Regions from separate parts of the Paenibacillus nitricinens genome, predicted to be linked through region 2. Evidence: predicted binding sites of a transcription regulator. Region 2 holds the regulator's gene; the other holds the start of a gene.

Region 1 (16,507 bases), 790 kb from region 2:
GGAACGATAGCGCGGCCTTTAGCACCGGATTCAAGATAAACGTCAACCTCTACAGTTGGGTTACCGCGGGAGTCAAGGACTTCGCGAGCATATACATCAGAAATAATAGTCATTTTAGTTAATCTCCTTTAAACAATGTTTTGGTTTTTAATTGTTAAAGCTTGAATCTTAGGTATTGTTTCCTTATTTGCGACTAGCAATCATGGATTGACCGGTCATTTCAGCAGGTTGCGGAAGTCCCATCAGATCCAGAATGGTTGGTGCTACATCGGCAAGGATACCGCGATCGCGCAATACAACATTTTCATCCGTAAGGATGAACGGAACCGGGTTAGTGGTATGAGCTGTGAACGGACGACCGTTCTCATCAAACACCATGTCTGCATTACCGTGATCGGCAATAATGATCGCAACGCCACCCTTGGCAACTACTGCGTCCACTACTTTACCTACACACTCATCAGTTACCTCTACAGCCTTGATTGTTGGCTCCAGCATTCCGGAGTGTCCAACCATATCAGGGTTTGCAAAGTTAAGGATAATAGCATCCTGTCTTTCCGCTTCAATTTCTGCTACGCAGGCTGCAGCCACTTCGTAAGCACTCATCTCAGGTTGAAGATCATAGGTTGCTACTTTAGGAGAGTTGATCAAGATACGAGTTTCTCCTGGAAGCTCCTCATCACGTCCACCACTGAAGAAGAACGTTACGTGCGGATATTTCTCAGTTTCCGCGATGCGCAGTTGCTTCTTGTTTTGTTGCACAAGTACTTCACCCAATGTGTTATCCAGGTTCTTCGGTGAATAGGCTACATAACCTTGTACCGTTTCACTGAAAGTAGTCAGGCATACGAAGTGCAAGTCTTGCGGGAACAAAGGACCCCGTTCGAAACCACGGAAATCTTGATTCGTGAACACTTGTGACAACTGAATAGCACGGTCAGGGCGGAAGTTGAGGAACACGACGGAATCGCCGCTCTCTACTGCCGTTACCGGCTTGCCTTCACTGTCTACAATTACGCTAGGTTCAACGAATTCGTCGAACACGGAATTTGAATAAGATGCAGTGATAGCTTGCAGAGCATCCGTGTATTTCGGTCCTTCGCCATAAACCATAGCACGATAGGCTTTTTCTACACGATCCCAACGTTTGTCACGGTCCATTGCGTAATAACGCCCGGATACCGTAGCAATTGTACCTACTCCAACCTCTTCAATCTTAGCAACCAGATCTTGAACAAACTTCTTACCACTATCTGGAGGTACGTCCCGGCCATCCATGAAAGCGTGGATATACACTTCGTGCATATCTTCTTTCTTAGCCAGGTCAAGCATAGCAAACAGGTGATTAATATGGCTATGTACCCCTCCGTCGGATACAAGCGCGTAAAGATGAAGCTTTTTACCTGTGTTCTTAGCATTTCTAACTGCGGCTACCAGTGTTTCATTATCGAAGAATTCGCCCTCACGGATCGATTTATCGATACGAGTCAAATCCTGGTATACAATCCGTCCTGCACCAATATTTAAGTGCCCTACTTCAGAGTTGCCCATTTGGCCTTCTGGAAGACCAACAGCTTCACCACAAGCAGTAAGGGTAGTATTAGGATATTGTTTCAAGTAACGGTCATAGTTAGGTTTGTTAGCTTGAGCAACGGCGTTACCTTCAGAGGTTCCACGCAAACCGAAACCATCCATGATGATCAAAGCTACAGGTCTTGGAGCTGACATCTTACTTCGCCCCCTCAACCAATTGAACGAAGGAAGCAGGCTGCAAGCTGGCACCGCCAACAAGCGCACCATCGATGTCGCTTTGGCCCATGTACTCAGTTACATTCTCAGGCTTCACGCTGCCGCCGTATTGAATACGAACAGCTTCAGCTGTTGCTGCATCATACAAATCTTTTACAAGACTGCGGATGTAAGCAATAACTTCGTTAGCATCTTGGGAAGTGGATGATTTACCTGTGCCAATAGCCCAGATAGGTTCGTATGCAATGACAACTTTTGCTGCTTGCTCGGCACTAAGTCCTTGGAATGCAGCTTCAGTTTGTACTTTACATACTGCTTTAGTTTGATCAGCTTCACGCTCTTCGAGCTTTTCGCCAACACATACGATTGGAGTGATACCGTGACGGAATGCAGCATGCATTTTCTTATTCACGATTTCATCTGTTTCGCCAAAATAAGCACGACGCTCTGAGTGACCAATGATTACATAGTCTACGCCGAGATCGCTAAGCATTACACCACTGATTTCTCCAGTGTAAGCACCGTTATCTTCAAAGTGCAGGTTCTGTGCGCCAATCTTGATGTCTGTACCCTTTGCAGCTGCTACAAGTGCAGGCAGGTTAGTAAATGGAGCGCAGATTACAGTCTCAACGCCTTCTACTTCTGCTTTGCCTTTGATGTCAGCAATAAAGCTTTCTGCTTCAGGAACTGTTTTGAACATCTTCCAGTTTCCTGCGATAATTGGTGTTCTCATGACTTAAGTTGCCTCCTTCTTGGGTCTTACTTATCGTTCAGTGCTTCTACGCCAGGAAGCGCCTTGCCTTCCATGAACTCAAGGGATGCACCGCCACCAGTTGAAATATGATCCATTTGATCAGCCAGGTGGAATTTCTCTGCTGCTGCTGCGGAATCTCCGCCACCAATAACAGTATAACCTTCAGTAGTTGCACAAGCTTTTGCTACTGCAATTGTACCTTCAGCGAATTTATCAATTTCAAATACACCCATAGGTCCATTCCAGACAACTAGCTTGGAGTTTTTGATCACATCTGCATAAAGCTCACGGGTTTTCGGTCCGATATCAAGACCTTCCCAGCCTTCTGGGATTTCATTGAAAGGAACGATTTGCGTGTTGGCATCCGCACCGAATTTATCGGCTACCACGACGTCAACTGGAAGCAAGAAGTTCTTACCAAGCGATTTGGCTTTCTCAATGAATTCAAGAGCAGTTCCCAATTTATCGTTGTCCACTAGGGAAATACCGATTTCAAATCCCAATGCTTTGGTAAAGGTGTAGGACAGACCGCCACCGATCAAGACATTGTCTGCCAAATTCAGCAGGTTGTCGATCACGTCAATTTTGTCCTTCACTTTCGAACCACCGATGATTGCAGTGAAAGGACGCTCAGGGTTAGAAAGAGCTTTACCCAGAACAGACAATTCTTTCTCCATCAAAAGACCGGATACAGCTGGTAGGAAATGAGCGATACCTTCTGTCGATGCATGAGCACGGTGAGCCGCACCAAACGCATCGTTAACGAACAAATCAGCCAGTTCAGCAAATTGTTTAGCCAGTTCAGGATCGTTTTTCTCTTCGCCTGGGTAGAAACGAACATTCTCAAGTACAAGTACGTCGCCTTCTCCTAGCTCAGCAATTTTTGCTTTTACAGCTTCACCAACAGCTTCGTCAGCTTTAGCTACTGGTTTGCCAAGAAGCTCGGACAGACGTTCAGCAGCAGTAGTCAAACGCATGGAATCTACGAATTGGCCTTTAGGACGACCCATGTGACTTGCAAGAATGATCTTTGCACCGTTCTCAATCAAATATTTAATAGTTGGAAGTGTTTCGCGGATACGAGTATCATCAGTAATTTTACCGTCTTCTACAGGCACGTTGAAATCCACGCGTACAAATACGCGTTTACCCTTTACTTCTACATCACGGACGCTCTTTTTGTTCATGATTAATTCCTCCACACCCCATATTGTTTCTAGCAGGAAACAAGAAATACATTTAGAAAGAGCGGAAACAAGGAACTTCTGTTTCCGCTCTATAGATGTTGCTTATATCAAGTCAATTACTTAGCGATTTTAGCGAATTTCTCCAAAGTACGAACCAATTGTGCAGTGTAGGACATTTCATTGTCATACCAAGCAACCGTTTTAACCAGTTGTTTGTCGCCAACAGTCAATACTTTAGTTTGTGTAGCATCGAACAGGGATCCGAAAGTCATACCTTTGATGTCGGAAGATACGATTTCATCTTCAGTGTAACCATAAGTGTCTGGATCGGAAGCTGCTTTCATAGCTGCGTTGATTTCTTCAACAGTAACGCTCTTATCAAGAACAGTTACAAGCTCAGTGAGGGAACCAGTTGCAACTGGAACACGTTGAGCTGCACCATCCAATTTACCTTTAAGTTCTGGAATAACCAGACCGATTGCTTTAGCAGCACCAGTAGTGTTAGGGATGATGTTCTCAGCTGCTGCACGAGCACGTCTGAAGTCACCTTTAGCATGTGGAGCATCCAAAGTGTTTTGGTCGCCAGTGTAAGCGTGAATTGTAGTCATCAAGCCTTCAACGATACCGAACTTGTCGTTCAATACTTTTGCCATTGGAGCTAGGCAGTTAGTAGTGCAAGATGCGCCGGAAATAACAGTCTCAGTACCATCAAGAATGTCATCGTTAACGTTGTAAACGACAGTTTTCATGTCGCCAGTAGCTGGAGCGGAGATAACTACTTTCTTAGCTCCACCTTTCAAGTGTTTTTCAGCTGCTTCTTTAGTTGTGAAGAAACCTGTGCACTCAAGTACGATATCAACGCCTAGGTCGCCCCATGGCAATTCTTCAGGGTTGCGGTTAGCAAGAACCTTAACTTCTTTACCATTGACTTTGAAGAAGCCATCATGAACTTCAACATCACCTTGGAATTTACCTTGAGTTGTATCATATTTAAGCAAATGAGCAAGCATCTTAGCGTCAGTCAAGTCGTTGATTGCTACCACTTCGATACCTTCTACATTTTGAATACGGCGGAAAGCAAGGCGTCCAATACGTCCAAATCCGTTAATTCCAACTTTTACACTCATTGAATAGTTCCTCCTAGAATTCGTTTTATTTATTCAAAACAGACCGTGAAGCCTGTCATGACAACAATGTTAAGTATAATGCAAGATATATGTTCTAGTAAGTTACGACGATATCTGTAACTGATTGTCAATCTCCTTGCCTATTTCCACAGCAGCAGCCTCGTCCGTGACGAGAATATTCTCCTGCCCGAAACGCAGCATGGCATGAATAGCTTTGGCCTTTGGCTTGCCTCCGGCAATACCGATGACAGTTTCCGTCCGAACAATATCTTCTAGACGTAATCCCATCGTAAGCATCGTATGCACAACCTGACCATCTTCATTAAAATAATATCCAAAGGATTCTGCCACTGCTCCCTCACCCTGGATTTCTGAGACAGTAGCCTCATCCAGCTTGCGGCGGCGAGTCATTTCAATGGCATCCCCAATCCCATGTACAATAATACGCGAACTGCGGATGATTTGTACAATCTCTCCAATATTAGAATCAAGTGCTAATGACTGATAGGCATCCCCACTAAGTAAATCAGGGACATGCAGCAACCGGTAATTCGCTCCAACCCGTTTTGCCATTGTAGAGGCAATCGTGTTGGCTTGAATCTCCATACTCTCTCCTAATCCGCCACGCGCTGGAACAAACCAGGCGTTCTTATAGGAAAGGGATAACGGCGGTGTCAGTTGATCAGCCATATCGGCAAGCGTTGATCCACCTGTGACAGCAACAATATCATCTGTACGGAGGACACTGAGCAGCGCTTTTGCACCTGCGCGGCCAAGCTCACGTTTGGTGAATGGTGATGACTCACAATCACCCGGCACCACAATGACTTTATCCAGACCGTATGTTGCCCGAATTTTCTCTTCCAGCTCATCCAGACCAAACAGGCTCTTAACGACCGGCTCTAGCAAATCAAGCAGTCTGCGCCCAGCAGCGCTAATGCGCATACCAACGCTCTCGATCTCAATGAGCCCTTGCGATTTCAGAAGATCCGTCTCGGCACGCAGTACCCGCTCAGTCATATCAAGCGAAGCGGCAAGCGTTCTGCGTCCAATGATATCGGACAGCATGATCTGATGAAGAATCGTGTACCGTCTCTTAAGGGTTTCCATGAGATCAGGCAGAAGCTGCTTTTGGATATCTAATAAATTACGCATGCTTTCACTCCTGCAACTTCGTCTTCCTCTATTCCCTTGTTCATGGTCTCAAAATGTCCCGGGTAAACTTTTTAAGTCCCACTCATATTCTAACCAAATATTGCTCGAAGTGCAAGTCTTCCGAGAGTAGAATTCTCAAGCGCTTGTCTTCTTATACATTTATAAGATTGGGAAAGAGTTAAAGCACCTAAAACCTGTCATTAACTATCCAGATTCTATCTCTGAGTGAAAACGAATATAAGCTTGTCTACCTTTAAGAAAAAGGATAGTGTCCTGCTCTGTATTATTAAATTCATTGCAATTGCTCAGGAATTATATTATAATCATTTTTGTTGCGCCCGTGGTCCAATGGATATGACGTAGGCCTCCGAAGCCTGAGATCCAAGTTCGATTCTTGGCGGGCGCGCCATTAATTTCACTTTTGTACATAATTTAGTAGTGCCTATACTACTACTTAACCAAAGAGCCGCATGTCGGCTCTTTTTTTTGAATATAAGTTTGACTTTCTTTGACTTTTTGTTTGAATTTGTTTATCATGTGGGTAATACGGCAAGAGTAAAAATGAATACATTTGAAGAACCAATATCAAGGAGGTTTTCCACGTGAGTTATATTCCTATGGTAGTAGAACAGAGCAACCGCGGTGAGCGCGCTTATGACATCTATTCCCGCCTGCTGAAGGACCGCATCATTTTCCTTGGAACGGAGGTTAATGACGTGGTAGCCAATTCTATCATCGCACAAATGCTGTTCTTGGCTGCCGAAGATCCTGAGAAGGACATTCACCTTTATGTGAATAGCCCTGGTGGTTCCATCACTGCAGGTATGGCTATTTTTGATACAATGCAGTACATTAAGCCAGACGTTTCCACCATCTGTGTCGGTATGGCAGCTTCCATGGGAGCTTTCCTGCTTAACGCTGGTGCTAAAGGCAAACGCTTCGCACTTCCTAACAGTGAGATCATGATTCACCAACCTCTGGGTGGTGCTCAAGGTCAAGCAACGGATATCGAAATCCGTGCTCGCCGTATCCTCAAATTGCGCGATAAGCTGAATCGCATTCTTGCAGAACGTACGGGTCAACCCCTGGAACGTATTGAGAAGGATACAGATCGTGATTACTTCATGACTGCTGCAGACGCGGCAGCTTACGGTATCGTTGATAAAGTCATCGAGAAAACACTGCCTAGCGGTGTGTAAGCTATAAAACAACACAAAGAGGCTGTACACTATCCACTTGATGGCTAGTGCACAGCCTCTTTGCTTTTCAGACCCCCATTACAAATGAATCTCAATTAAATCAAACCACCATAACCAAGCGCATTGAGTTTCTCAGCAATCACACGGTAGCCTCGGCCATTAGGATGTAAGTGGTCAAACGATAAAAGGCCTCTCTCATTTCCTGCAAACTCACCATAAATAGAAGCAAATCCAACTACTCGGCTACTATACTGCGATGCATAGCGGTTAAACTGCTTCACCCACTCTGTAGCGCCTACTACCTGAGGATAGGGATTATACAATCCCACAATTCGAATGATATAAGGTCTACGTGCCCCCGCTTTCAATTGGAAGAGAATACTCATAATGACAGCGAAATTTTGTTTGCATTCCTGCAGTGATCTTCCCAGCTCTTTAGATAAATTCCCAGGTTGTCTAGCTGCAGCCTTTGCAGCATGAATTAAATCGTTGCCACCGATGGATAGCGTGATAATGTCGGCTGCTCGAATGGCTTCGCGAGTCATTGCACTCCCCCGTAGCCGCTGTTCCAGTTCAGAAGTAGTCAATCCATTCACGCCCAAATTCGTAGAGGCTACATTAGAACGCAGTCTCCCTTCCGCCATTCTACGGTACACCGGTACAAAACCGTTACCTGGCAGAGCGCCAAATCCAGTCGTCAAGGAATCGCCAATTGCAGTGTATTGATAGCTCATAGCTCTCCCCCGTTCATAAACTAGTTACTCCATTTAGCATATGAATTCGAGGTGATTCTGGTAAGGGGGAGATGTCCAGTGGTGGCACTAGCGGTTACGAATTCTCTATTTATTTTACAGCAGCAAATGGGCTACCGCCTTCCGGCAACAGTTCTTTGAAAGTAAAGGGGTATTCGGGGAACCCCGCAGCATATGCTGTGTATTCGTACAATTGGAAGAACAGAACGACCTGATCATCCTTCAGATAAAAATACTTTTCCGTATTCAATCCGTTGAATCCTCCCAAATAACTTTCCTCCGCTTTTACCAGCTTGTTCAACTTAGCATTTAACGTTTTTTTGTAGTTTGGGTTAGCACCAAAAAGATCGCCCAGCAATAGACGTTTGCCATCCTTGAGCGAGAAGGTAAACGCCTCCCGGTTGGTCATGCCATGAGCCCCGCCCGTATCGCTATACTGTGACATCAGCAAACTAATCACACCATTCTGATTGTAGGTCACTACATAATCTATATCATAAGTATACTTGGGCTCTGACCCAGAACGATTGGAGATATCCTGCTCTGCCCCTGCGGCGAATCTCATGGCACTTTCTTTCAAGGTATCGTTCATGGCCTTTTGCGCAGCGGATTGACTCAGTCCACTAATTTTCGGATAATCAAGCTGGATTAAAGCCTCTTTTCGATCTTTAGCATAGGTCTCAGTGGTTACTGTCAATGCGTTCTGTGGTCTGTTCATCACGTTCAGCTTACTAGAGCCTAGAGTCCAATCCACTTTATAGCCCAAATAATCATTTAAGAGACCGGATGGAACATAGAGACGATTGTTTATTAGCTTTCCTTCATATTCCCGAATGTAATAGTTGTTCACCCAGATAGAAGTACCAAAACTAGATAGCGTTAACTTGGCTTTAGCCGTCCCTTTTCCAATCGTGTATGCATTTTCTTCTTTATCATAAGTGAGAGGTAATCCCAGCACATCACGCATAAAGGTAATTGGGATCCAGACCTTCCCTTCCTGCACAATACCTGTCTGCTGCGAAATCACCCCGTTCGCCTTTAATACTATACTTGAAGCATTAGCCTTGCTCTTCGCCTGATCAGACGCTGCATAACCCGTATCACTAGGCAGTAATCCTCCACCAAGCAATAACCCCGCCGACATCAAACCTATGCCCCATTTGCGTACGATTTCTTTTGAGATATTCATCATCTTGTTTTCCCTCTCCTTTCCAATTAATTAAACATAATCCCAGAGAGCTTACACAAAAAAGAGGCATCCCCCACTATTAAGCGGAAGATTACCTCTTCTCTCTGTATTCATCTTGTAGGCTACTATTTCAATTCATACATAACGCTTAGTTGGGTTGTAACTTTAACTACTCCCGGTTGTACGGATGTGCTTGCACCAGCATCTGCTGCAGCCATATCCATTTTTAGATTTTGTTCAAAATATACTGGAGTAATATCGCCATCATTTTGACTAACCGTGAGCACTTGGCCTAAGCTACGTTTAGCTGCCTTAGCAATAGCTCCTGCCTTAACATCTGCGTTCGCCATCGCCTTTTCAATCACCTGAGCTTCAAAGGCAGAAGTATCTTCCACAGAAAAACGTGCATTTCCGAGATTGTTTGCCCCTGCTGCAGATGCAGCGTCAAGCAATTCACCAACCTTAGTCAGATCTCTATAAGACACTAACAGCGTATGATTCGCGTTGTATCCTTTTACTTGCTGTCCTTCTTTTTCGCTATAACTATAGTTGGGTTGCACATAGAATTGGGTGCTTTGAATATCTTTATCTGCGATTTTCCAAGTCCCTTTCAGTAGGGTAGTGATCTTTTGGATTTTAGCAGCATTTGTTTTTTGTGCTTCTTGCGCAGTTGACGCCGTAGTATCTACTCCGATGGACAAGTATACAATATCCGGCTTGATGGACAATTCGCCTTTACCTACTACACTAACAACATTTTTCTGCACTTCATCTGCGTAAGCCTTTGTAGGACCCTGGGAGACACCACTCATACCAATTCCTCCAATTAACAAACTCCCTACAATCAACACTGAACCAATCTTCTTTACCAAACCTTTCATATTTGCCAGCCCCTTTCATCTTTTGTGATTTGTTATTATCCTCTAGACGAGTCATTCTGGTAAATGTTGCACATCTTAAATCTATTTTTTGGTATTAAAAAAAGCCCCTAGGGGCTTTTTAGTCATGCAATAAAAAGTCATGTCAAAAGATTATTGGTTCTCAAGCTCTTCTTTGCTGACGAGACTCGTCAAAGCGTTTACAGCTTGATCGGCGTCTGCACCATCCGCGCTGATATAGATCTCCGTGCCGGAACTGATCGCTAGGCTCATAATACCCATAATACTTTTGGCGTTTACTTTTTTATCGTCTTTTTCCACGAAAATCTCCGACGAAAACTTGTTAGCTTCTTGCACAAACAATGCTGCCGGTCGAGCGTGTAGCCCTGTCTTCAACCGAACAACTACCGGGTGCTTTGTCATGAAACGCTTACCCCCTAATTGAGTTCTCCCCAAAAATTTCACATTAATTTTATATTATTATATCATTATAACGTAAACCACACTAGAAAAAAAGTGACTAGCCGCCTCGAACCTTGTCCGCCAGTTCATCAATCTTACGAAGTCGATGATTTACTCCGGACTTACTAACCGTACCTTTCAGCATTTCACCAACCTCTTTAAGGTTGATATCTGGATGTGCCATTCGGATTTCTGCAACTTCCCGCAGTTTATCCGGCAAGCTCTCCAGCCCCACTTCTCGCTGCAGCAATTTGATATTCTCAATCTGCCGCACCGCGGCACTTATCGTTTTATTGAGATTCGCGGTCTCGCAGTTCACGATCCGATTCACGGAATTACGCATATCACGCATAATTCTTACATCCTCAAATTTGAACAACGCTTGATGCGCGCCGATCAGACTTAAGAATTCGATAATCTTCTCGCCTTCTTTAATGTATAGAATGAACCCTTTTTTACGTTCAATGCAGCGTGCGTTTAGGTGAAATTCACCAGCCAGATCAACTAGCGCTTTACAGTGCTCCTCATACATCGAGGAAATCTCCAAATGGTAAGAGGAACCCTCCGGATTATTAACCGATCCGCCCGCCAAAAAAGCACCCCGCAAATAAGCACGCTTACAGCAGTTATTCCCAACAATCTCTTTATCAATACCGTCGGTAAAAATAAATCCTTCGGACACAATTCTGAGATCATTTAAGATCTCCTGTACGCGGCTGGGGATTCTAACGATATACACGTTATTTTTCTTCAAACGCATTTTTTTACGCACGAGTAGCTCAATATGGACCTGGTAATATTTCTTAAGCAAAGAATATACCCGCCTTGCAATCGCGGCGTTCTCCGTCGAAATGTCGAGAATCACCTTTTTGCTTGAAAGCTGCACAGATCCATTCATACGGATAAGTGCTGACATTTCCGCCTTCTCACAACAGGGCTCACTCTCCACCATCGTCAGCTCTTTTTTGGTAAGGGCCGCAAAAGACAAGGGTCTCACCTCTTTCTGAAATAAGTACGTCATTCATATATACAAGCATAAAAGCCTTCGGTGTCCTTGTAAGGACGGTAAGCGTTTAAGCGAGAAATATAAACCATAAAGTATAGGTGTAAAACTTATACTCTCTTATATTTTAAGTTATACCCTAGGGTTTCTGTTTATCCAATCTTGCACAAGCTGATAGATATGATGACTAAGCTTATCGGTATCATGCCTTAAATAAGTTCGGAATAACACTAGCTTATCCGCTATAACTTTATATGCACTACCTTCTAGTACATCCTTATCGAGCTGTACCGGACGCGCACCCTTCTCAGCGTACTTCGACTGCACCTGCTCTGGAATTTCACCGTCATTCACAATAATATAATCAAATAAATGAATTCCAATATGATCATAAACAGCTTGTAGATGGTCATTTACAGTATAATTATCCGTTTCGCCAGGCTGAGTCATTACATTGCAGACAAAAATTTTGATTGCATCAGAAGATACAACAGCTTCTGCTAGCTTCGGAACAAGTAGGTTCGGAAGAATGCTCGTATATAGACTCCCTGGACCCAAAAGAATCGCATCTGCATTTCGAATCGCTTCAAGCGCTTCAGGCAACGGTTCCACATCAGCAGGCTCCAAAGAAACCCGTTTAATGATCCCGCCTGCTTCCGGTATTTTAGATTCCCCCGTGATAATCGTGCCGTCCGACATTTCCGCACGCAATACTACGGCATCTCCCGCAGCGGGTAATACCCGTCCGCGAACAGCAAATAATCGGCTAAGCTCACGAACAGCTGTGACAAAATCACCAGATATATCTGTAAGCGCGGCAAGAATTAAATTACCAAGACTATGGCCCGCCAATCCTTCGCCCGTGTTAAAACGATATCTCATAATATCCGCCATGAGCGGCTCTACATCAGCCATAGCTGTTAATACGTTGCGGATGTCCCCAGGAGGCGGCATTTGCAGTTCACTACGCAAAATGCCCGAGCTTCCTCCGTCATCTGCTACGGTAACTATAGCTGTAATATCTAGCGGCTTTTCTTTTAAGCCGCGAAGCATGACAGATAGTCCCGTGCCACCGCCCATAACGACGATACGTGGACGCTGTCTTTGTTCTTCAGCCACTATGGACCCCTTCTCTCATTAGTGCCGATCACGCTCGGAATCCCGATGACTAACAGCTACGGATTCCGTTTCGCTGACGCCCAGCATTTTGCCCAAATATTCAGAAATGGCTACTGAACGGTGTTTCCCGCCGGTACAGCCAATGCCGATAATAATCTGGGATTTACCTTCCCTACGATATTGCGGAATTAAGAAATGAAGCATATCGAGCAGTTTGGTCAGGAACACCTGTGTTTCAGGCCACTTCATTACATAGTCATAGACATCGCTGTCCTGACCTGTTTTGGGCCGCAGGTGATCCACATAATGTGGGTTAGGCAAAAAGCGAACATCGAATACGAGGTCTGCATCAATAGGAATACCATACTTAAATCCGAACGATGTAATGTTGACGGAGAGTGTACTTTTTCCTAAATGCGAGAACCGAGAAACGATCTTCTCCTTGAGCTGCACTGGTTTCATACTGCTAGTATCCAGACATAATGTGGCTGAATTCTTTAATTCCTCAAGCATCTTACGTTCCAGCTTGATACCATCAAGCGGAAGTCCCTTAGGCGCTAGCGGATGATGACGCCGGCTTTCCTTGTAACGCTGCACAAGCACCGAATCCGTAGCATCCAAGAACAAGATTTCACAGCCAATGGTTGACTCATCTTTGATATAGGCTAGAGACTCGGACAAAGCAGTGAAGAATTCCCTACCGCGCAGGTCAATCACAAGCGCTACCTTGGCGATCTTACCCTTCGACTGCTCAATCAGTTCTGCAAACTTAGGGATCAGCACCGGCGGCAAATTATCGACACAGAAGAACCCTAGGTCTTCCAGACTCTGAACAGCAATTGTCTTACCCGCACCTGACATTCCGGTAATAATGATCAGGGTGGCTCCAGCCGTTGGAGTATTGTCCAATTCGGTCATTAAAGCGTCCCCTCCCTAAATTAGTATATGAATACTCCCTATCTTTTAAGAACGAAGCAGAAGACCTGCCGCACCCACAATACCTGCATCATTACCAAGCTCCGCAGGGATAATCGAAACACCAGTCTGAAGCGGAGCCGGTGCGAGCTTAGCAAACACACGACGAACTTCATCAAATAGAATATCTCCAGCCTTGGACACACCACCGCCAATGATGAAGACCTCAGGGTTAAGCACGGCTGCAACAGAAGCCATAGATTTACCCAGGTAGTATGCTGCACGGTTTACTATGCGAATCGCTACTTCATCGCCAGCCTTAGCCGCATCAAAGACTTCCTTCGCAGCAATCTTCTCTACCATTGAGAGCGAAGTACGATCACCACGAGCTACTGCATCGTTAGCCATACGAATAATTCCTGTAGCGGAGGAAACGGTTTCCAGACATCCCATATTACCGCAACCACATTGAATGGCTTCCAAATCCGGCACTACAGTGATATGGCCAAGCTCACCTGCTAGACCTGCAAAACCTTGATAAATCTTTCCGTTAATAATAATTCCGCCACCAACACCTGTTCCTAGCGTATAGCAAACACAATTTTCAATCCCGCGTCCTGCACCACTCCAGGCTTCACCCAGTGCAGCCACGTTCGCATCATTGTCTATTTTGACAGGCTTGTTCCAGCGATCTTCCAAAATGGAGCGAATCGGCACATCTTTAAATCCTATGTTAGGCGCAAGTATAATGATTCCTTCACGAATATTTGTGAACCCTGCTACGCCCGCTCCTACACCTGCAAGCTGATCCCAAGAGTACGGGGAATCCTCCACAATTTGGCGAACATACTTCTCGATATTATCGATAACAGTATCGACACCTTCTGCAGTTCCTGTAGGTCCCTCATAAGTATGCAATAGAGTTCCCTCAGCATTGCAGATTCCAACCTTAATTGCAGTTCCACCCAAATCCACGCCAACGTAGATATTCTCAGACATGTAACAAGCCACCTTTTTTTATACTAAAATAGTTAATCCTAAGTACCAACTATAATAGAAGCCCCCTCTGTGGTCAAGGAAAGACAACACACCCGGGAATTCCTTATTTTAATACTATACTCTATTATATTCTAAAAAGACCCCCTTACGACTAAGTAAGAGAGTCTTCTGACTATATTATTATCTGGAAAATAACCTAAATCACCCATTTATTCTGACAAAATACGCTTTTGCCCCTCCAGTGCACGGATAGGTGCGATATTCTGTGTAAACTCCAGCGTACCCATATACCGACCAGTCTCGTCGCGGACAGCGAAATAACGGATATAGATAAATTTATCCTTGATGTTGATCCAGAAGTCCTCAGCATCCTTACGACCTGCCTTAAAGTCTTCCAGAAGCTTCTCTACCACATGAACACTTTGAGGCGGATGACAGTTCTGTACCGTGCGGCCGATAACCGCCTTAGTTCGGGCAAAGATACGTTCCTTCCCGTGTGAAAAATATCGAACGACATCATCCTCATCAATGAATGTCAGATCTACTGGCAGATGATTGAGTACTGTTTCAAGCTGATGCAATGACAACAGCCCTGTCTCAAAACGGATGAACCCTTCTTGCGGAGCGGCTCCCACTGCTTCACCCTGCAATGCTGCACCTTCCGGCTCTGCGGCACGTTCGGGTATCCACTCCTGCTCCGGCGCCGTCAGGCAGAATCCAATCTCATCGCTCTCCCGAGCGATTTTGACCCATTCGTCTTCCGTCAATTTATCCAGCGACATAGGCAATAAAATATTTTCTTCCTTAAAAATCATTTCATTAACTTCCTTGATGATCTCCTTAAGTTGAACACCAATATCTACTGCATTTCCGCTGTAGCTGCTGAGCGCTGCTTTTGCCTCTTTAATCATACGGCGGATATGATCATCCACCCCCCACATTACCTTGGTTGGTCCATAAATGCCGTATTTTTCAAGGTAAGGGAACAACAGATTTTCTTTTCGACTGTAGTGTTTATCTAGATCCAACAGTAAGCTAAGATCCTCCAGCAGCTTAAAGATCAGCTCCTCGCTGTCATTCTTCTGGAATTTAGTAGCATGCAAATCTAACCGGAAGTTCACAAGTCTTTCAATCTCACGGTTTTCTAGCTTGAAGGTGTGGACTGGGTGGCCGGGTTGTTCTTCAGGCTTCGAGGAGCGGTGAATTTGCTCAATAGAGCCTTTGAAAATTGCTGTATGCACCGAACAAAGCCGCTGTACCTCGGATACCGGAATTCCCTCTTCAGTCATTAACGAATGCTCCATTGCAGAGATTTCCGCAACAGTAACATCACCTACAGCTTCCTCGAAGCGTGCCTTAACCTCTTCAACGCTTTTGCCTGCATGCAGTTCTTTAATAATCTCCTTGAGCAGGGCTTGGCGACGAGTTTGCTCCGGTACATCAACCTCGCGGTTATTTATAAGCTCACTCATTATTGATCACTCCTTAATGAAGTTTGGTTATCATTTGCTCTTTATTTCACAATCTCGAAGCCATGACGTTCAAAGGCTAACTTCACAGTGTCGAGATCTATTTTCTTCAACTTGATTCCTTTGGATAAGGTCATGAAACGTCCAGCGGTCTGCAGCATGCCCGGCTTGGCGATATCCTTAAAGCCCAGATCCACCATAATCTCGATGACCTCTGGATGCCGTGATACAATGTCGAAGATAGACTCATCCATTCGCAGGACTTTTTCCATGCAACTCTTCTCCTTTTTGTGAGAACTATTCTCAACAACAGATTAGCACAGGCTGAATGGGGCCATTGTGATTGCAATCACTAATTAAGAAGAGTCATTCTTTTAACAGAGGATTATGTATTCGTATGAAAATAAAAAACTGCCCCCTACCATAAAAAGCATAAGGGACAGCTTGATTTGTTATAAATCATTTACTATAGCGTTACGCCTGTTTTGAAGATGGAAATCTCGCGGAAATTATTTTTCTCATTATTTACCCATTCCCCACTAACCACGCT
Region 2 (16,507 bases):
AGGGTATCCCTTTCTCGGTTATTCTCTCTGGCAATTGCCTTTATGGACGTACTTCTCCTGATCACAGCTATTATCATATGGTTCTATCTTAGCGTAAACGCTAAGGGACTGACAAGAGGCTTAATGATAAGTAATACTACCTTAAGCTCCTTTAATTTGTGATTTCAAACGTTCGATGACACGGTTTTGGCCGAGCAAAGCAATCGTTATATTAAGATCACGTCCGTGCGTTTGTCCGGTTAAAGCCACACGTATCGGCATAAAGAGCGCTTTGCCTTTGTGCCCTGTTTCTTTCTGCACTTCCTTGATCAGTACAGCCATATTACTAGCGCTGAAATCCTGACAAGCTTCAACCTTAGCTAGAAAAGCAGACAAAACTTCAGGCACTTGGCTTTCCGCCAGAACCTGCGCCGCTTCTGTTTCTAACTCCAGATGGCTGCGGAAGAATAGTTCAGATAGCTCTACGATATCGGAGGCAGAGGTCATCTGCTCTTGATACAGTGCTACAAGGCTTTCTGCCCATGCCTGCTGCTCATCATTCAGCTCAGCCGGTATTTTTCCCGCTTTTTGCAGATGTGGAATCGCTAATGCCGAGATCCGTTTAGGATCAGCATGCTTAATATAGTGATTATTTAGATGCGCCAGCTTGTGCTTATCGAATACAGCCGGACTTTTGGACAAACGGTCCGCATCAAAAATAGAAATAAGTTCTTCTTTACTGAAGATCTCCTCTTCTCCCTCTGGCGACCAGCCCAGTAGAGAAATGAAGTTAACCAAAGCCTCAGGCAAGTAACCCAATTCATCATATTGCTCAATAAATGTAATTACAGATTGATCCCGCTTGCTAAGCTTCTTATGGTTGTCACCCACAATCAGTGTCATATGACCAAATATTGGGGGTTTCCAACCAAGAGCCTCATAGATCATAAGCTGACGTGGTGTGTTGGAAATATGATCTTCCCCACGTAGTACATGGGTGATAGCCATCAAATAATCATCAACAGCTACCGCAAAGTTATAGGTCGGAATTCCGTCCTTCTTCACGATAACAAAATCACCCATTTCTTTCGTATCAAAAGAAATAGTACCTTTTACGATATCATCGAACGTGTACGTACGATCTTCTGGTACACGGAAGCGAATGCTAGCTACTCGTCCCTCAGCTTCAAAGGCAAGGCGTTGTTCTTCCGTCAAATCACGGTGTTTGCCGGAATATCGAGGGGTTTCTCCACGTGCAGTCTGTTCTTCACGTTCTGCTTCCAGTTCTTCCTCTGTGCAGTAGCAGCGGTAAGCCAAACCTTTATCCAGCAAATCCTGCCAATATACACGATATAGGTCAAGACGTTCAGTCTGGCGGTAAGGTCCGTACTCTCCGCCAACATCAACACTCTCATCCCAATCCATGCCTAGCCATTTCAAATACTTAAGCTGGCTCTCTTCGCCGCCTGCGACATTGCGCTTCACGTCTGTATCTTCAATTCTGATGATGAACTTACCGCCTTGATTACGGGCGAACAGATAGTTAAACAGCGCCGTTCTGGCGTTACCTATATGTAAATGTCCCGTAGGGCTCGGTGCATAACGCACCCGGACTTGATCCGTCATTATATTCCCTCCGCTTCATATGGTTAAAACTTAGATTTGCTACTTAGACCATCTCAAGATGATATCACATCTTGGAGTAGACAGACAATAGATTGTGCGGCAATTCCTTCGCCACGACCGGCAAAACCAAGCTGTTCAGTAGTCGTAGCTTTAACGTTCACCTTGGACGGGTCCGCGTGAAGCGCACGAGCGATAATCTCCGTCATTTGTGGAATGTACGGCGCCATCTTTGGTTTTTGGGCAATAATCGTTGAATCGATATTCCCAAGCTTGTACCCTCGCTCTCTAGCAAGTGCCCACACTTGTTCTAATAATTTCAAGCTATCCGCGTCCTTAAACGCTGGATCTGTGTCCGGAAAATGTCTGCCAATATCACCAAGTCCTAGTGCGCCTAGAATCGCGTCACTTACTGCGTGCAGCAGAACATCAGCATCGGAATGTCCTACTAATCCTTTTTCATAAGGAATCGTAACGCCTCCAATAATACAAGGCCTTCCCTCAACCAGTTGATGTACATCAAATCCTTGTCCTACAGCGATCATGATTGTCCCTCTCCCCTGTTTCTTTCTGTGAATTCTGCAAAATCCAAATCATCTGGCGTCGTAATCTTAATATTTCTGTAGCTTCCCTCTACCACAGAAACCGGAATACCAGCACGCTCTGCCAAGCTGGAATCATCAGTACCTAGAAATCCATCCCGCTCCGCGGCCGCATAGGCATCCAGCAATTCAGAAAGACGAAAAGTCTGCGGGGTTTGAATCGCCCACAGACTTCGCCGATCCGGCGTAGACAGTACTCTACCTTCGTTATCTACCTGTTTGATCGTATCTTTGACGGGTACAGCAAGAACTGAAGCGCCGATCTGCTTCGCTCGCTCGTAACATGCCTCAATTTCATTCGGCTGCACAAACGGACGAACACCATCATGTACCATTACCCACTGTGTCGTAAGTTTCAACAATCCTTTATGTACGGAATGCTGACGCTCAGATCCACCAGCCACTATAGCCTTAACCTTGTCCAGCTTATAGAGCTGTATCCATTCCCGGCAACGATCAATATCTTCCTTACCGGTTACAAGCACGATTTCGGAAATCAAGTCATGCTGCTGAAATACTTCCAGCGTATGAACGATTACTGGTTTACCCTGTAGTAACAGATATTGCTTGCTCTCTACAGTCCCCATTCGCGTTCCTCTGCCTGCCGCCACAATGACGACGCCCACACTGTTTGACATTACTCAGGCTCCTGTCTTTCACGTATATTCCCATCATAACGTGTTTGGCGGGCATTTCCAACCCATAGGACATTTGCCGTGCACTTTATCTACGCCTATTGTGCTTTTTCCAGCAGCTTTGGCTTCGCAAATATCATCCGTCCAGCTGAAGTTTGAAGCACACTCGTGACGAGAACCTCCATCGTGGTTCCGATATATTCCCGTCCGCCTTCCACAACGATCATTGTTCCATCGTCTAAATAGGCTACCCCTTGTCCATGCTCTTTACCATCCTTAATGACCTGAACTACGATTTCCTCACCAGGCAACACTACGGGCTTCACGGCATTCGCAAGATCATTAATATTCAGGACTGAGACTCCCTGTAATTCGCAAACCTTATTCAAGTTGAAGTCATTAGTAACTACTTTACCTCGCAGTACCTTCGCTAACTTCACCAGCTTACTATCCACCTCAGAAATTTCTTCAAAATCCCCCTCGTAGATTAACACCTTCACATCGAGCTCTTTTTGGATTTTATTGAGAATATCAAGTCCCCGCCGTCCGCGATTCCGTTTCAGTAGATCCGAAGAATCTGCGATATGCTGGAGTTCCTCAAGCACAAATTCCGGTATGACAATCGTTCCTTCAATAAATCCGGTTTTGCAAATATCAGCGATCCGACCATCAATAATAACGCTTGTATCGAGGATTTTATGTTCCTCCAGCCCACGACCTTCCGGCTCAGCCGCTTGCCCCCAGCGTCCAGTTGTCCAAAGTGCAGCTAGTTCCTCTTTTTTCTCCAGACCGATCCGCAGCCCCATATATCCAAAAGCTAACGTAACGGGTACCTGCAGCAACTGCCCAGCTTTTCCAAGCCAAATCATTGCAGGATATAACAGAAGAGATAGCAAAAGCCCCCCTGTAAGCCCAGCTGCACCTGCAGCTAATTCATTCATTGGTATACGCGAACAGTACAGAACCGCCTCCCGCAGTTTTGAACCTCCCCATTCCGCGCATAAAGACCCCGCAAACAAAAAAATAATGGCACCCAGCACCGTAAACAAAATGCTTCCCTCTACAGGTAAACTTTCACTCAGCTTTTCCATCCCCTTAGGGAATCCTCTTTCAAGCGCATGGTATAGCGAAAAACCAGACCAAGCACCACATATTAAAGCAAAAGACAATATCACTTTTTTCCACATAACCTAACGCACCTCCTTTTTATTCATCCTTGAATGATCAATACCTCACCAGTATGTTCCAATTTTCAAGACGATAAACTTGGGATAGCGCTGGAATTGCAAAAAGGCTTTGCCATCCCCTAAGGACGACAAAGCCTCTAGCTATAATTATATTAGTTCAACCTTACTACAAGACTGCTTTAACCGTTCTTCGAGTGATACACTTTATCTTCAGAACGTCTTCTACGACGGTGACGGCGTCTGGCTGTCAATCGATCAATGTTTTGTTTAAAACCATATAATGCGTAAATCCCAAGTAAGACGAAGATTAGCTTAGCAATTTGTTCAGGGAACACAACAGCAACAGCCACCGCAACAACAATGACTACTGGCGCTCCGACAACCACTTTTTTAGGTAATCCAACCTTCTTAAAATTAGGATATTTAACAGTGCTGACCATCAAATATGATAAAAGCAATGTAGCCACGATCATAAATGGAGCGGAAACATCTTTATTAAAAAGAGCTAATGTGGCAAGTACACCACCAGCAGCAGGAATTGGCAATCCGATGAAATAACCAGGAACTCCTGGATGAACATTAAAGCGAGCTAGGCGCAATGCACCAAACACCGGGAAAATTGCAGTTACTGTCCAGGCTAATGCAGAATTTAAATCATGCAGGCTTGAAACATACATAATAACAGCAGGTGCTACTCCAAAAGAAACGACATCAGACAAAGAGTCCAGTTCCTTACCAAATTCACTCTCACATTTAAGTGCACGAGCAACTCGGCCATCTAATCCGTCTAACAGCATAGCAATAATAACCATGATAGCGGCCATGCTAACTTTACCGTCAAAAGCCATCATGATACCAAACATTCCGAGCATCAAGTTACCTATGGTAAAAAGACTCGGAATTGATTTTTGTATCATTTCTTCACCTCAATTTTCTCACATTGGCCTTAAACAGCTCCAATATTACGTGATTGTATGTTATTTACATTTGCCTGTCAATAAGAACTTGCTTCTGTAAACGTTTGAGCCCATCCTGAATATTACGAGCCCGCACCTCCCCAATTCCGTCCACTTCATCCAGTTCAGCTATGCTTGCAGACATCAAATTAGGCAGCATTTCAAACCGCTCCACCAGATTATGAATGATCACATTTGGAAGCCGCGGAATCTTATTAAGCAGGCGATATCCACGTGGAGTAACCACCTCTTCAGAAGAAATTGCCGTAGAAGAGTAGCCCAACAATCGAGCAATATGGTTGTCATCCATTAGGTCATCATCACTAATACGTTTGAGACCGGCAATAATTTCACGAATTTTATCTTCTTGCTCTTCCTTAGCATAGTCTCTGTATAGGAGCCATGCTTCTTCCTCTGTATTTCCAACCAGTTCTTCCATCTGCATGCTGATTAAGCGCCCTTCGTTGCCTAGTTCATTTATATATCGTTTAATCTCCATTTTTATGCGCAAAACCATCTCTACCCGCTGAATCACTCCGACCACTTCGGCCACGGTTACGATTCCCTCATACTCCGAAGCAGACAAATTCGTCAGTCCTTGTGTAAGAACCGCTTTGTACTTTTCGAGAGTCTGAATCGCTTGATTAGCTTTAGCCAAAATAGCTCCGATTTCTTTTAACGCATACCGAATGGAACCTTGATACAGGGTAATGATATTGCGGCGCTGTGAAATAGAAACCACCAGTTTACCTGTTTGCTTCGCTACGCGCTCGGCGGTCCGGTGACGAATGCCTGTCTCGATGGAAGAGATGGACGAATCCGGAATTAGCTGTGTATTTGCATACAAAATGCGTTTCAAATCCTCACTAAGAATAATGGCACCGTCCATTTTGGCAAGCTCATATAAATAATTGGGCGAAAAATCGCAGTTAATGGAGAATCCCCCATCCACTACCTCCATCACCTCAGGACTATATCCAACGACGATTAGTGCTCCCGTCTTAGCGCGCAGCACATTCTCAAGACCTTCCCGAAAGGGTGTCCCCGGTGCCGCCAGTCTGAGCAGATCATTCATATTCTCTAATTGGTTATATTCTTTCATAATCCCTGTGCCCCCTAATCTAACGCGACCGATAGTGCATCTGCTACGGTACTGACGCCAATAATCTGGATATCTTGCGGGTGCTTCCAGCCTTTCAAACTTTTCTCTGGCATGATCACCCGCCGGAAGCCTAGCTTCGCGGCCTCCTTCACACGCATTTCCGCGCGCGAAACACCTCTTACTTCACCTGTAAGTCCTACTTCACCGAAGAAAACATCGTAAGGTTTTGTTGAAATATCACGAAAGCTGGAAGCGATACTAATAGCTACTGCTAAATCAATCGCCGGTTCATCCAGCTTTACTCCTCCAGCTACATTAAGGTAAGCATCCTGATTTTGCAGGAACATACCCATCCGCTTCTCCAGTACAGCGATAATGAGTGCCATCCGCTGGTGATCCATACCTGTGCACATCCGGCGAGGGGAGGGGAAATGAGTGGCAGCGACAAGAGCCTGAAGCTCAACAAGCACTGGTCTAGTCCCTTCCATACTGGCCACAACTGTAGATCCGGCTACGCCGAGTGGACGCTCCGACAAAAAGAGCTCTGATGGATTTTCTACTTCGGTTAGACCCACTTCACCCATTTCGAAAATGCCGATTTCATTCGTTGAACCGAAGCGGTTCTTTACAGCCCGCAGGAGTCTATACGTATGATGCCGCTCTCCCTCAAAATACAGCACACAATCCACCATATGTTCAAGCATCCGTGGGCCTGCAATAGCGCCTTCCTTAGTGACATGCCCAACGAGAACTGTAGCAATTCCCCGAATCTTAGCGATACGCATAAATCTTGTCGTACATTCCCGAACCTGGGTCACACTGCCTGGCGCACTAGTTACTTCTGGCATAAATACAGTCTGAATCGAATCGATAACAAGAAATTGCGGCTGAATTTGTTCAATCGCTTCTTCTATGCTTTCCATATTCGTCTCACATAGTACATATAGCTCAGCTGACAACGCCCCGAGGCGATCCGCACGCAGCTTAGTTTGCCTTACCGATTCTTCGCCCGAAATGTACAGTACTCGCAATCCCTGAGTTGTCAGAGCATGCGACGTCTGTAACAAGAGCGTAGATTTACCGATTCCTGGGTCTCCCCCTACTAGTACCAGCGATCCTGGCACGATCCCCCCACCGAGAACACGGTTAAGCTCACCTATACCTGTCAGTATGCGCGGTTCCTTGTCACTTTCTATACTTATGATCGATTGTGCCTTTTCTTTACTATGAAAAATAGGGGCATTCATTCCCTGTGTTTTGACTACGCTTTCTGTTTCCTCCACCATGGAGTTCCAAGCTTGGCACCCGGGACATTTTCCGAACCATTTTGGTGATTCGTATCCACAGTCGGTGCAGAAAAATTTAGTTTTTGGTTTAGCCATTTGTTCTCCTTACGGTTCCGAACTTTTAAATTGCGGATATTTTCTTCTAATGAAAGTTTACCATTTCTGCCCCTTTAACGAAAGGTCATTCGGAATTTGTACTAAATGTATATTTTTAAGTGATAAATTTATATTAAAAAAGCTTCCGCCCCTCTATAAACTGAGGAGCGGAAGCTTTTTTTATTCCATTTTTTTATTCGGATTCTACTTCTTTTTCAAGCAATGGCGCTACAGGAGCATCCACTTTATTCACTACAAGTTCTCCGCCAACTTCATCAATGTTGAGCGAATCACCCTTTTGGATATTTCCTCGGAGCAATTCCTCGGAAAGACGGTCTTCAATATGCTTCTGAATCGCACGACGCAATGGACGTGCACCAAAGGCTGGGTCGTAGCCTTCCTTAGCCAGGAAAGCCTTCGCCGCATCCGTGAGTACGAAATCAACATCATATTCACGCAGTCGCTTGCGCAGCTCATCAGACATCAACGTAACGATTTCAGCAATATGCTTCTCATCAAGGGAGTGGAAGACGATGATTTCGTCAATCCGGTTCAAGAACTCTGGACGGAAGCTCTTCTTCAGCTCTTCCATAACCTTGCCCTTCATATTACCGTATTCTGCTCCAGCATCTTGCACAGCTGTGAATCCAAGTGTCGAATTCTTCTTGATCGCTTGTGCGCCCACGTTAGAAGTCAGAATAATTAATGTATTACGGAAATCGACTACCCGTCCTTTAGAGTCAGTTAATCGACCATCTTCAAGTACTTGCAGCAAAATGTTGAATACTTCTGGGTGCGCTTTTTCAATTTCATCAAGCAGCACTACAGAATAAGGTTTACGGCGTACCTTCTCGGTTAATTGGCCGCCTTCTTCATAGCCAACATATCCAGGAGGAGCTCCGACTAAGCGGGACGTGGAGTGCTTCTCCATGTATTCCGACATATCAATACGGATGACCGCATTCTCATCGCCGAACATGGCTTCAGCCAATGCACGAGCCAACTCAGTTTTACCTACACCTGTAGGACCGAGGAAGATAAAGGAACCCATTGGGCGTTTCGGATCTTTAAGACCCGCACGCGCACGGCGCAGTGCCCGGCTAACTGCCTTAACAGCTTCGTCCTGACCGATCACTCGTTCATGCAGTAAAGCCTCCATGTTAAGTAGACGGTCGGTCTCCTCTTCCTTCAGCTTGCTTACAGGTATACCCGTCCAGCTAGCTACAACCTGTGCAATGTCTTCAGGTGTAACCTCTGAATCCGTGCGACCCTGTTTTTCTTTCCATTGATTCTTTGTCGTATCGAGTTCTTCACGGATTTTTTGCTCTGTATCACGCAAGGCCGCCGCTTTTTCAAACTCTTGACTCTGCACTGCGGAATCCTTCTCCTTGCGGATATCATCCAAGCGCATTTCAAGTTCCTTCAGATTTGGCGGGATGGTGTAAGAATGAAGCCTTACTTTAGATCCTGCTTCATCGATAAGGTCAATCGCTTTATCTGGCAAGAAACGGTCCGGGATGTAACGGTCGGACAACTTCACTGCTTCCACAATAGCTTCATCCGTAATCTTCACACGGTGATGCGCTTCATAACGATCGCGAAGTCCGAAAAGAATTTGGACCGCTTCCTCAGGAGACGGCTGATCCACCGTGATCGGTTGGAAACGTCGCTCGAGTGCTGCATCTTTTTCAATATATTTACGATATTCGTCAAGCGTAGTCGCACCAATGCACTGAAGTTCTCCACGGGCTAACGCCGGTTTCAGAATGTTAGATGCGTCAATGGCTCCTTCCGCGCCACCAGCACCGATTAGCGTATGAAGCTCATCGATAAAGAGCACGATATTACCTGCTTGGCGAATCTCATCCATAATTTTCTTGAGGCGGTCTTCAAACTCACCGCGATATTTTGTTCCAGCCACTACTGAGCCCATGTCGAGCGTCATGACGCGTTTGTCGCGAAGTGTTTCTGGGATTTCATTATTGATAATCTTTTGTGCAAGTCCTTCAGCGATAGCTGTTTTACCAACACCAGGTTCACCGATCAGTACCGGGTTATTCTTAGTCCGGCGACTCAGTACCTGAATAACACGTTCAATTTCCTTACTACGGCCGATAACTGGGTCTAGATTGCCTTCCTTAGCATAAGCGGTCAAATCGCGCGCAAGACCATCTAGGGTCGGTGTGCTGACGTTAGCCGGAGTCCCGCTATGACTAGAGGCAGCCTCGCTGCTTCCCAGGAGCTGAAGCACTTGTTGACGAGCTTTGTTCAAGCTGATGCCGAGGTTATTAAGCACACGAGCCGCGACACCTTCCCCTTCACGGATAAGTCCAAGCAAAATATGCTCAGTGCCAACATACGTATGACCCAATTTGCGGGCTTCGTCCATCGACAGCTCAATCACTTTTTTAGCGCGAGGAGTATAAGCAATGTTCGTAGGCTGTTCTTGACCTCTGCCAATCAATGTCTCCACTTCGTCCTGGATTTTTTCAAGACCTAGCCCTAAAGCTATTAATGCCTTAGCAGCAATGCCGTCTCCTTCACGAATAAGTCCGAGCAAAATATGTTCTGTACCAATATTGTTGTGTCCTAAACGAACAGCTTCTTCCTGCGCCAGCGCTAGCACTTTTTGTGCGCGTTCCGTAAATCTTCCAAACATCATATCTCCTGCACCTCCATGAATAGTAAATATCTATATTAATGTTGTGTTCCCAATGTCTCTCGGAGCAGTTTTGCCCGATACATATCTCGTTCAGTGGCGTTCAGCTCATCGCCGAACATCTTCTGCAGAAATCCTGGCTGTGTCTTAACGTTAAGTTCATTAAGCACTGAAATCGAAAGGCCTTCCAGAATGCCAAGGTCAACTCCAAGTCTCACATCAGACAGGCGTTGAGCAGATTCTTTAAGCTCCATAAGAGCTGCATAACATAAGATTCCGTAAGAACGCTTCACTCGGTCTGTTATTCTCAACGCGGAATCAACAAGCAACCGTTCACGTGCATTTCGCTCATGCTCTATAATCTGGGTAACTACACTGTGAAGGTTCTCTATAATTTCACTTTCCGTTTGACCGAGAGTGATCTGATTAGAAATTTGAAAGATGTTCCCTACTGCTTCGCTACCCTCACCGTAAATTCCTCTTACAGTCAATCCCACTTGGTTTACTGCAGACAATATGCGGTTGATCTGATGAGTCATTACAAGCGCTGGCAGATGCAGCATTACCGAGGCACGAAGCCCAGTACCCACATTGGTGGGGCAACTAGTCAAATATCCTCTTTTATCATCAAAAGCGTAATTGACAGCTGCCTCGAATATATCATCAATCGCCGTCGCACGTTCCCATGCTTCTCTGACCTGAAGACCAGGAAACAGACATTGAATTCGCAGATGGTCCTCTTCGTTAATCATGATGCTGACCGACTCATCTTCATTTAATAAGACAGCCGCACTGCGCGAATCATTAGCCAAGTTAGGACTGATTAGATGCTTCTCAACCAGTACCTTTTTGTCCAGTTCATTCACTTCATCAAGCTTTAGGAGTTGAAAAGATCCGAAATCTGCAGCTGCTTCCTCATGAAACACAGGAGCCAGTAGCTCTAATACTTCTTCCGATTGCTCTAAGGAAGCCAGCATTGGGAACGGAAGATGCTCTAGATTACGGGCAATACGCATACGACTGCTAATTACAATCTCGGAGTGACTACCTCCAGAACGCATCCAATCACTAAGCGCTTGTTCAGTAAATCGGAGACTTGACATGTCATATCCCCCCTATATATCAAAGACTTTACTCTTGTGCTATTTCTTTTTCAAGTTTACGAATCTGATCTCGCAGCTCCGCTGCTTTCTCGAATTCCTCTTGTGTAATACTTTGCTGTAATTCCTGCTTGAGTTCATCTATTTGGCGTCTAAATACAATCTGAGCTCCTGCACGTTTCGGAATCTTACCTACATGTGAAGTACTGCCATGCACTCGCTTAAAAAGCGGGTCCAGTGCACTGTTAAAATACTCATAACAGGAGCTACAGCCAAAACGGCCTAATTTGCTAAACTGGGAGTACGTCATCCCACAATTCTCACACTGCAGACTCTGCGTAGTCTTCGTTGCAGCCGACTTCTCCTTGCCGGCACCTTCAAGATCAAGCAGACCTGAGAGCAGACTGTGGATAGAGAATCCTCCAGCCGTTCCGGGAATGAGTTCACCCTTCTCCCGTGCACAGCTCTCGCAGATATGAAACTCTGTCTTCTCTCCATTCACGATCTTAGTGAAGTGGAGTGTTGCCGGCTTGACGCCACATTCCTGGCATTGCATAAGCGAAAGCCCCTCCCTTATGGTTGACAATTATTTGCCTAACAAAGAGATTAACATCGCCTTCATAATCTTGGCACGAATCTCATCCCGGTATGGAATCTTAACCGTTAGGCATTCCCGAGAAACAGCAGCGCGCATAAGGCACGCTTCACGCTTACTTAGAAAACCAGCTTCCTCCAGCTGATAAATCAGCCCTTCAGCAGCGTTCTGATCAATCCCGCCACCTATAGTATGGTTTAAATGGGCATGCAGTGCCACGTTTGGTGGTAATTCAAAACGTTGAATACGAATATATCCCCCGCCACCCCGCTTACTTTCCACCACATAACCTTTTTCCAGAGTAAAGCGTGTACTGATGACATAATTGATCTGTGACGGTACGCATGAGAACTGGTCCGCCAGGTCATTTCGCTGGATTTCCACCGTACCTTCGGGACTTTCATGCAAAATATTCTTCAGATATTGTTCGATAATATCAGAGATATTGCGCATCACTCATCCTCCAGTGCTTGAATCTTTATAATACCAATTGCAACTTGTATTCATAATGACAATGGTCTTTAATTGAACTTAAACATTTGTGGATAATCCCACGCGTTCAAAGGATCGGATCGCTGTCATTAAGCTTCGTTGACTTTGACTTTCTTTGACTTTTTAATATTATAACATATTCTGTGCTAATTCCAAGTGGATTCTCTTATTTTTCACTTTTTTCAGCGAATGTATTCGGAAATAAAGAACTCTCCCAACTTCTTTCGAAGGGGAGAGCCTAATTTTTGTCAAGAATAAACGTCTTCGTTGTCCTTATTAGGACGATAAGCGTTTATGCGAGAAATATAACGATAATGTATAGCGTTGAACTTATGCTTTCTTATATTTTAAAAATGATCAAATAAAGCTGTCTGTGCTTGTGGAATAATTTCTTCAAACCATTCCACTGCTGCTGCGTGGCCAGAGACACTTCCATAACGAGCCATCTCTGTTGGTCGTTTGTATCCAAGCATCAAGGCCGTCAATGTGCCTATATCACAGTTTAAGTCTGCTTCCGCCCGTTCCCCTTCCACTCGTGTCAAAGTAGCCGATCCCTCATTAGAGATGTTCCATGCCCACAATCCATCATTCCAAGGTGCATACTTATCTTCGATATATATAAGCTGCTTCTTTTGACTACTGTTTCCTCTGAAGGCGTATGTTTCAATGAATGACTTGACATTAACAATCCGCCCCATAAAATAAGGATAATTCTCTTGTTCTATACGTGGATCTGGCAGCAAGAAAGGTAACATGTCATCCGAAGGCACCAGCTTTAAGGATGCACCGGTCACCATCGAATCATGGTTCGCAAGAAATGTCCACAGCCCCTGCCGAGCTTGTTCATTCAAAAAAACAAATTCATCAATGACCAGTTCTCTGTTCTCTATCTTATACAGCACATATCCCTCTGGTTCACCACTCTTGGAGTAAAATACTGCACTCTTTCCTTCATCTTCTAGAACAGAGTTCTCCCACCAGTCCAAATCGCGCTTAAGTGTCCCGTTATAACTAACAGCGAATCGATTGTATAGGCTATCCAATACTTCGATATCTTTGATGTCCCGTTTAACCTTGCCCTCAACTTCAACCTTTTTGGGAAACTTCGCTACTGGAATAGAGTATTTCTTATATTCACAATAAACCTCCCAGCCAAATTTACGATAAAACGGAATCAGGAACGGGTGTAGAAAAGAGAGCGTTTGACCTGCCTCATTCATCGTATGCAGCGCATGAGACAAAAGATTTGCCACATGCCCTTGTCTGCGGTTCTCTGGCCATGTAGCTACTCCTGCTATACCACCCATAGGTACCACTCTGCCCTGTATGTAGACTTGGAGAGGAATAATCGTCAATTTAGCTTCCAATGTTCCATCCTCAAAAGCACCCCATACCTGTTCAGCCTTGAATCTTTCCTTTGCACTTGCCCTTTTTTCACTAGGAAGCTTGTACTGAAAAGCATATTCTGACAAGTTCATGCTCGCATCAAATTCTTCTGAACGTAACTGTCTTATTACCACAAACTCACCTCATCCTTTATAAAATTACTTTTAGGATAAGTATAACAAGAGCGTCAATTGTGCGCTAATCTATTGCATTATTTATAACTTTATTTTCAGTTATCCACAGCTCTATGCAGGTTTAAAAATAGTCTTGAAATCTTGTCCTATCCAAGTTAAAATAGTTATCCACTTATCAATAGCTCTATCCACATAATTCTCGCTATATCCACAGCAACCCGTGTATTACTTAGGTTTTTTGTTGACAGATCCATATAAATATGTATTTAATCCACACTATTTAGGGATTATTTTTCTCTCAATCATCTATCCACATGTGCGTAACTTTTCTGCAAATTCAAAAGTTTATCCACAAGTTTTCCACAGTCTACAATAAACGCAAAAAAGCCACTGTCGATTACTCAACAGTGGTCTAATTGTGCTTGGCAACGTCCTACTCTCCCAGGACCCTTCGGTCCAAGTACCATCGGCGCTGGAGGGCTTAACGGTCGTGTTCGGGATGGGTACGCGTGGAACCCCTCCGCTATCGCCACCAAACATGCGTCTGTCAAACAGACGCTGTCGCGTGAAATTTGCTTCATCACAGAAGTGCGAATAAATTCCATAGCGTAATCCAGGCTTGATGCCTGAAAACTGAATCCGAATTGAATTTGCGTTTTAAGTATAGGATAAGCCCTCGACCGATTAGTATTGGTCAGCTCCATGCATTACTGCACTTCCACCTCCAACCTATCTACCTCGTCGTCTTCAAGGGGTCTTACTAATTGGGAAATCTCATCTTGAGGGGGGCTTCACGCTTAGATGCTTTCAGCGCTTATCCCGTCCGTACGTAGCTACTCAGCCATGCTCCTGGCGGAACAACTGATGCACCAGCGGTACGTCCATCCCGGTCCTCTCGTACTAAGGACAGCTCCTCTCAAATTTCCTGCGCCCACGACAGATAGGGACCGAACTGTCTCACGACGTTCTGAACCCAGCTCGCGTACCGCTTTAATGGGCGAACAGCCCAACCCTTGGGACCTACTTCAGCCCCAGGATGCGATGAGCCGACATCGAGGTGCCAAACCTCCCCGTCGATGTGGACTCTTGGGGGAGATAAGCCTGTTATCCCCAGGGTAGCTTTTATCCGTTGAGCGATGGCCCTTCCATGCGGTACCACCGGATCACTAAGTCCGACTTTCGTCCCTGCTCGACTTGTAGGTCTCGCAGTCAAGCTCCCTTATGCCTTTGCACTCTTCGAATGATTTCCAACCATTCTGAGGGAACCTTGGAACGCCTCCGTTACTCTTTAGGAGGCGACCGCCCCAGTCAAACTGCCCGCCTGACACGGTCCCCGTACCGGATTACGGTACTAGGTTAGAACCTAGATACGATCAGGGTGGTATCCCAACGGCGCCTCCACCGAAGCTTGCGCTCCGATTTCTACGGCTCCCACCTATCCTGTACAGATCGTACCCAAATTCAATATCAAGCTGCAGTAAAGCTCCATGGGGTCTTTCCGTCTTGTCGCGGGTAACCTGCATCTTCACAGGTATTAAAATTTCACCGGATCTCTCGTTGAGACAGCGCCCAAGTCGTTACGCCATTCGTGCGGGTCAGAATTTACCTGACAAGGAATTTCGCTACCTTAGGACCGTTATAGTTACGGCCGCCGTTTACTGGGGCTTCGGTTCATAGCTTCGGATTGCTCCTAACCACTCCCCTTAACCTTCCAGCACCGGGCAGGCGTCAGCCCGTATACTTCGCCTTGCGGCTTCGCACAGACCTGTGTTTTTGCTAAACAGTCGCTTGGGCCTTTTCACTGCGGCCCCCTCGTGCTATTCACACTACCGGGGCACCCCTTCTCCCGAAGTTACGGGGTCATTTTGCCGAGTTCCTTAACGAGAGTTCTTCCGCGCGCCTTAGAATTCTCTTCTCGCCTACCTGTGTCGGTTTGCGGTACGGGCACCTTCTCCTGGCTAGAGGCTTTTCTTGGCAGTGTGAGATCATGACCTTCGCTACTGTAATTTTCGCTCCCCATCACAGCCCAGCCTTAATGATGTGCGGATTTGCCTACACATCAGCCTCACTGCTTAGACGGACATATCCATCAGTCCGCGTCACTACCCTCCTGCGTCACCCCATCGCTCATAGCGGATTACGGTGGTACAGTAATTTCAAACTGTTGTCCTTCGACTACGCCTTTCGGCCTCGCCTTAGGTCCCGACTTACCCTGAGCGGACGAGCCTTCCTCAGGAAACCTTGGGCTTTCGGCGGATCAGATTCTCACTGATCTTTTCGTTACTCATACCGGCATTCTCACTTGTATGCTGTCCAGCGCTCCTTACGGTACACCTTCAACCCACATACAACGCTCCCCTACCCCAGATACATAGTATCTAGCCATAGCTTCGGTGGTGTGTTTAGCCCCGTTACATTTTCGGCGCAGAGTCACTCGACCAGTGAGCTATTACGCACTCTTTCAATGGTGGCTGCTTCTAAGCCAACATCCTGGTTGTCTGTGCAACTCCACATCCTTTCCCACTTAACACACACTTGGGGACCTTAGCTGATGGTCTGGGCTGTTTCCCTTTTGACAATGGATCTTAGCACTCACTGTCTGACTCCCGGCAATAAGTATATGGCATTCGGAGTTTGACTGAGCTTGGTAATCCTTGCGGACCCCGCACCCAATC

What was found. The regulator CtsR, encoded in region 2, represses protease genes until heat stress. The targets are predictions, from matches to a motif close to ATGGTCAATAAAGGTCAAACA.
Region 1: clpP (ATP-dependent Clp endopeptidase proteolytic subunit ClpP) is a predicted target of CtsR. The motif match lies at 6,468-6,488, and genes of this name have one in related genera.

Annotation. Positions count from the first base shown of each region.
Region 1 is NZ_CP183948.1:175,147-191,653, reverse strand. Features, by position in the region: gene eno (phosphopyruvate hydratase) at 1-113, opposite strand, end outside; gene gpmI (2,3-bisphosphoglycerate-independent phosphoglycerate mutase) at 184-1,728, opposite strand; gene tpiA (triose-phosphate isomerase) at 1,730-2,482, opposite strand; gene ACN6KS_RS00920 (phosphoglycerate kinase) at 2,509-3,690, opposite strand; gene gap (type I glyceraldehyde-3-phosphate dehydrogenase) at 3,807-4,817, opposite strand; gene ACN6KS_RS00910 (sugar-binding transcriptional regulator) at 4,920-5,972, opposite strand; tRNA gene ACN6KS_RS00905 (tRNA-Arg) at 6,307-6,381, shown strand; gene clpP (ATP-dependent Clp endopeptidase proteolytic subunit ClpP) at 6,575-7,171, shown strand; gene ACN6KS_RS00895 (GDSL-type esterase/lipase family protein) at 7,267-7,905, opposite strand; gene ACN6KS_RS00890 (PdaC/SigV domain-containing protein) at 8,015-9,115, opposite strand; gene ACN6KS_RS00885 (SIMPL domain-containing protein) at 9,238-9,993, opposite strand; gene ACN6KS_RS00880 (HPr family phosphocarrier protein) at 10,144-10,413, opposite strand; gene whiA (DNA-binding protein WhiA) at 10,511-11,440, opposite strand; gene ACN6KS_RS00870 (gluconeogenesis factor YvcK family protein) at 11,588-12,535, opposite strand; gene rapZ (RNase adapter RapZ) at 12,593-13,492, opposite strand; gene ACN6KS_RS00860 (ROK family glucokinase) at 13,538-14,488, opposite strand; gene ACN6KS_RS00855 (DUF438 domain-containing protein) at 14,698-15,960, opposite strand; gene ACN6KS_RS00850 (DUF1858 domain-containing protein) at 16,002-16,229, opposite strand; gene ACN6KS_RS00845 (UxaA family hydrolase) at 16,424-16,507, opposite strand, start outside.
Region 2 is NZ_CP183948.1:6,173,300-6,189,806, forward strand. Features, by position in the region: gene gltX (glutamate--tRNA ligase) at 142-1,605, opposite strand; gene ispF (2-C-methyl-D-erythritol 2,4-cyclodiphosphate synthase) at 1,659-2,147, opposite strand; gene ispD (2-C-methyl-D-erythritol 4-phosphate cytidylyltransferase) at 2,144-2,842, opposite strand; gene ACN6KS_RS27650 (PIN/TRAM domain-containing protein) at 2,938-4,026, opposite strand; gene pssA (CDP-diacylglycerol--serine O-phosphatidyltransferase) at 4,206-4,943, opposite strand; gene disA (DNA integrity scanning diadenylate cyclase DisA) at 5,008-6,084, opposite strand; gene radA (DNA repair protein RadA) at 6,099-7,466, opposite strand; gene clpC (ATP-dependent protease ATP-binding subunit ClpC) at 7,660-10,128, opposite strand; gene ACN6KS_RS27675 (protein arginine kinase) at 10,164-11,228, opposite strand; gene ACN6KS_RS27680 (UvrB/UvrC motif-containing protein) at 11,257-11,781, opposite strand; gene ACN6KS_RS27685 (CtsR family transcriptional regulator) at 11,812-12,273, opposite strand; gene ACN6KS_RS27690 (GNAT family N-acetyltransferase) at 12,660-13,832, opposite strand; rRNA gene rrf (5S ribosomal RNA) at 14,253-14,369, opposite strand; rRNA gene ACN6KS_RS27700 (23S ribosomal RNA) at 14,497-16,507, opposite strand, start outside.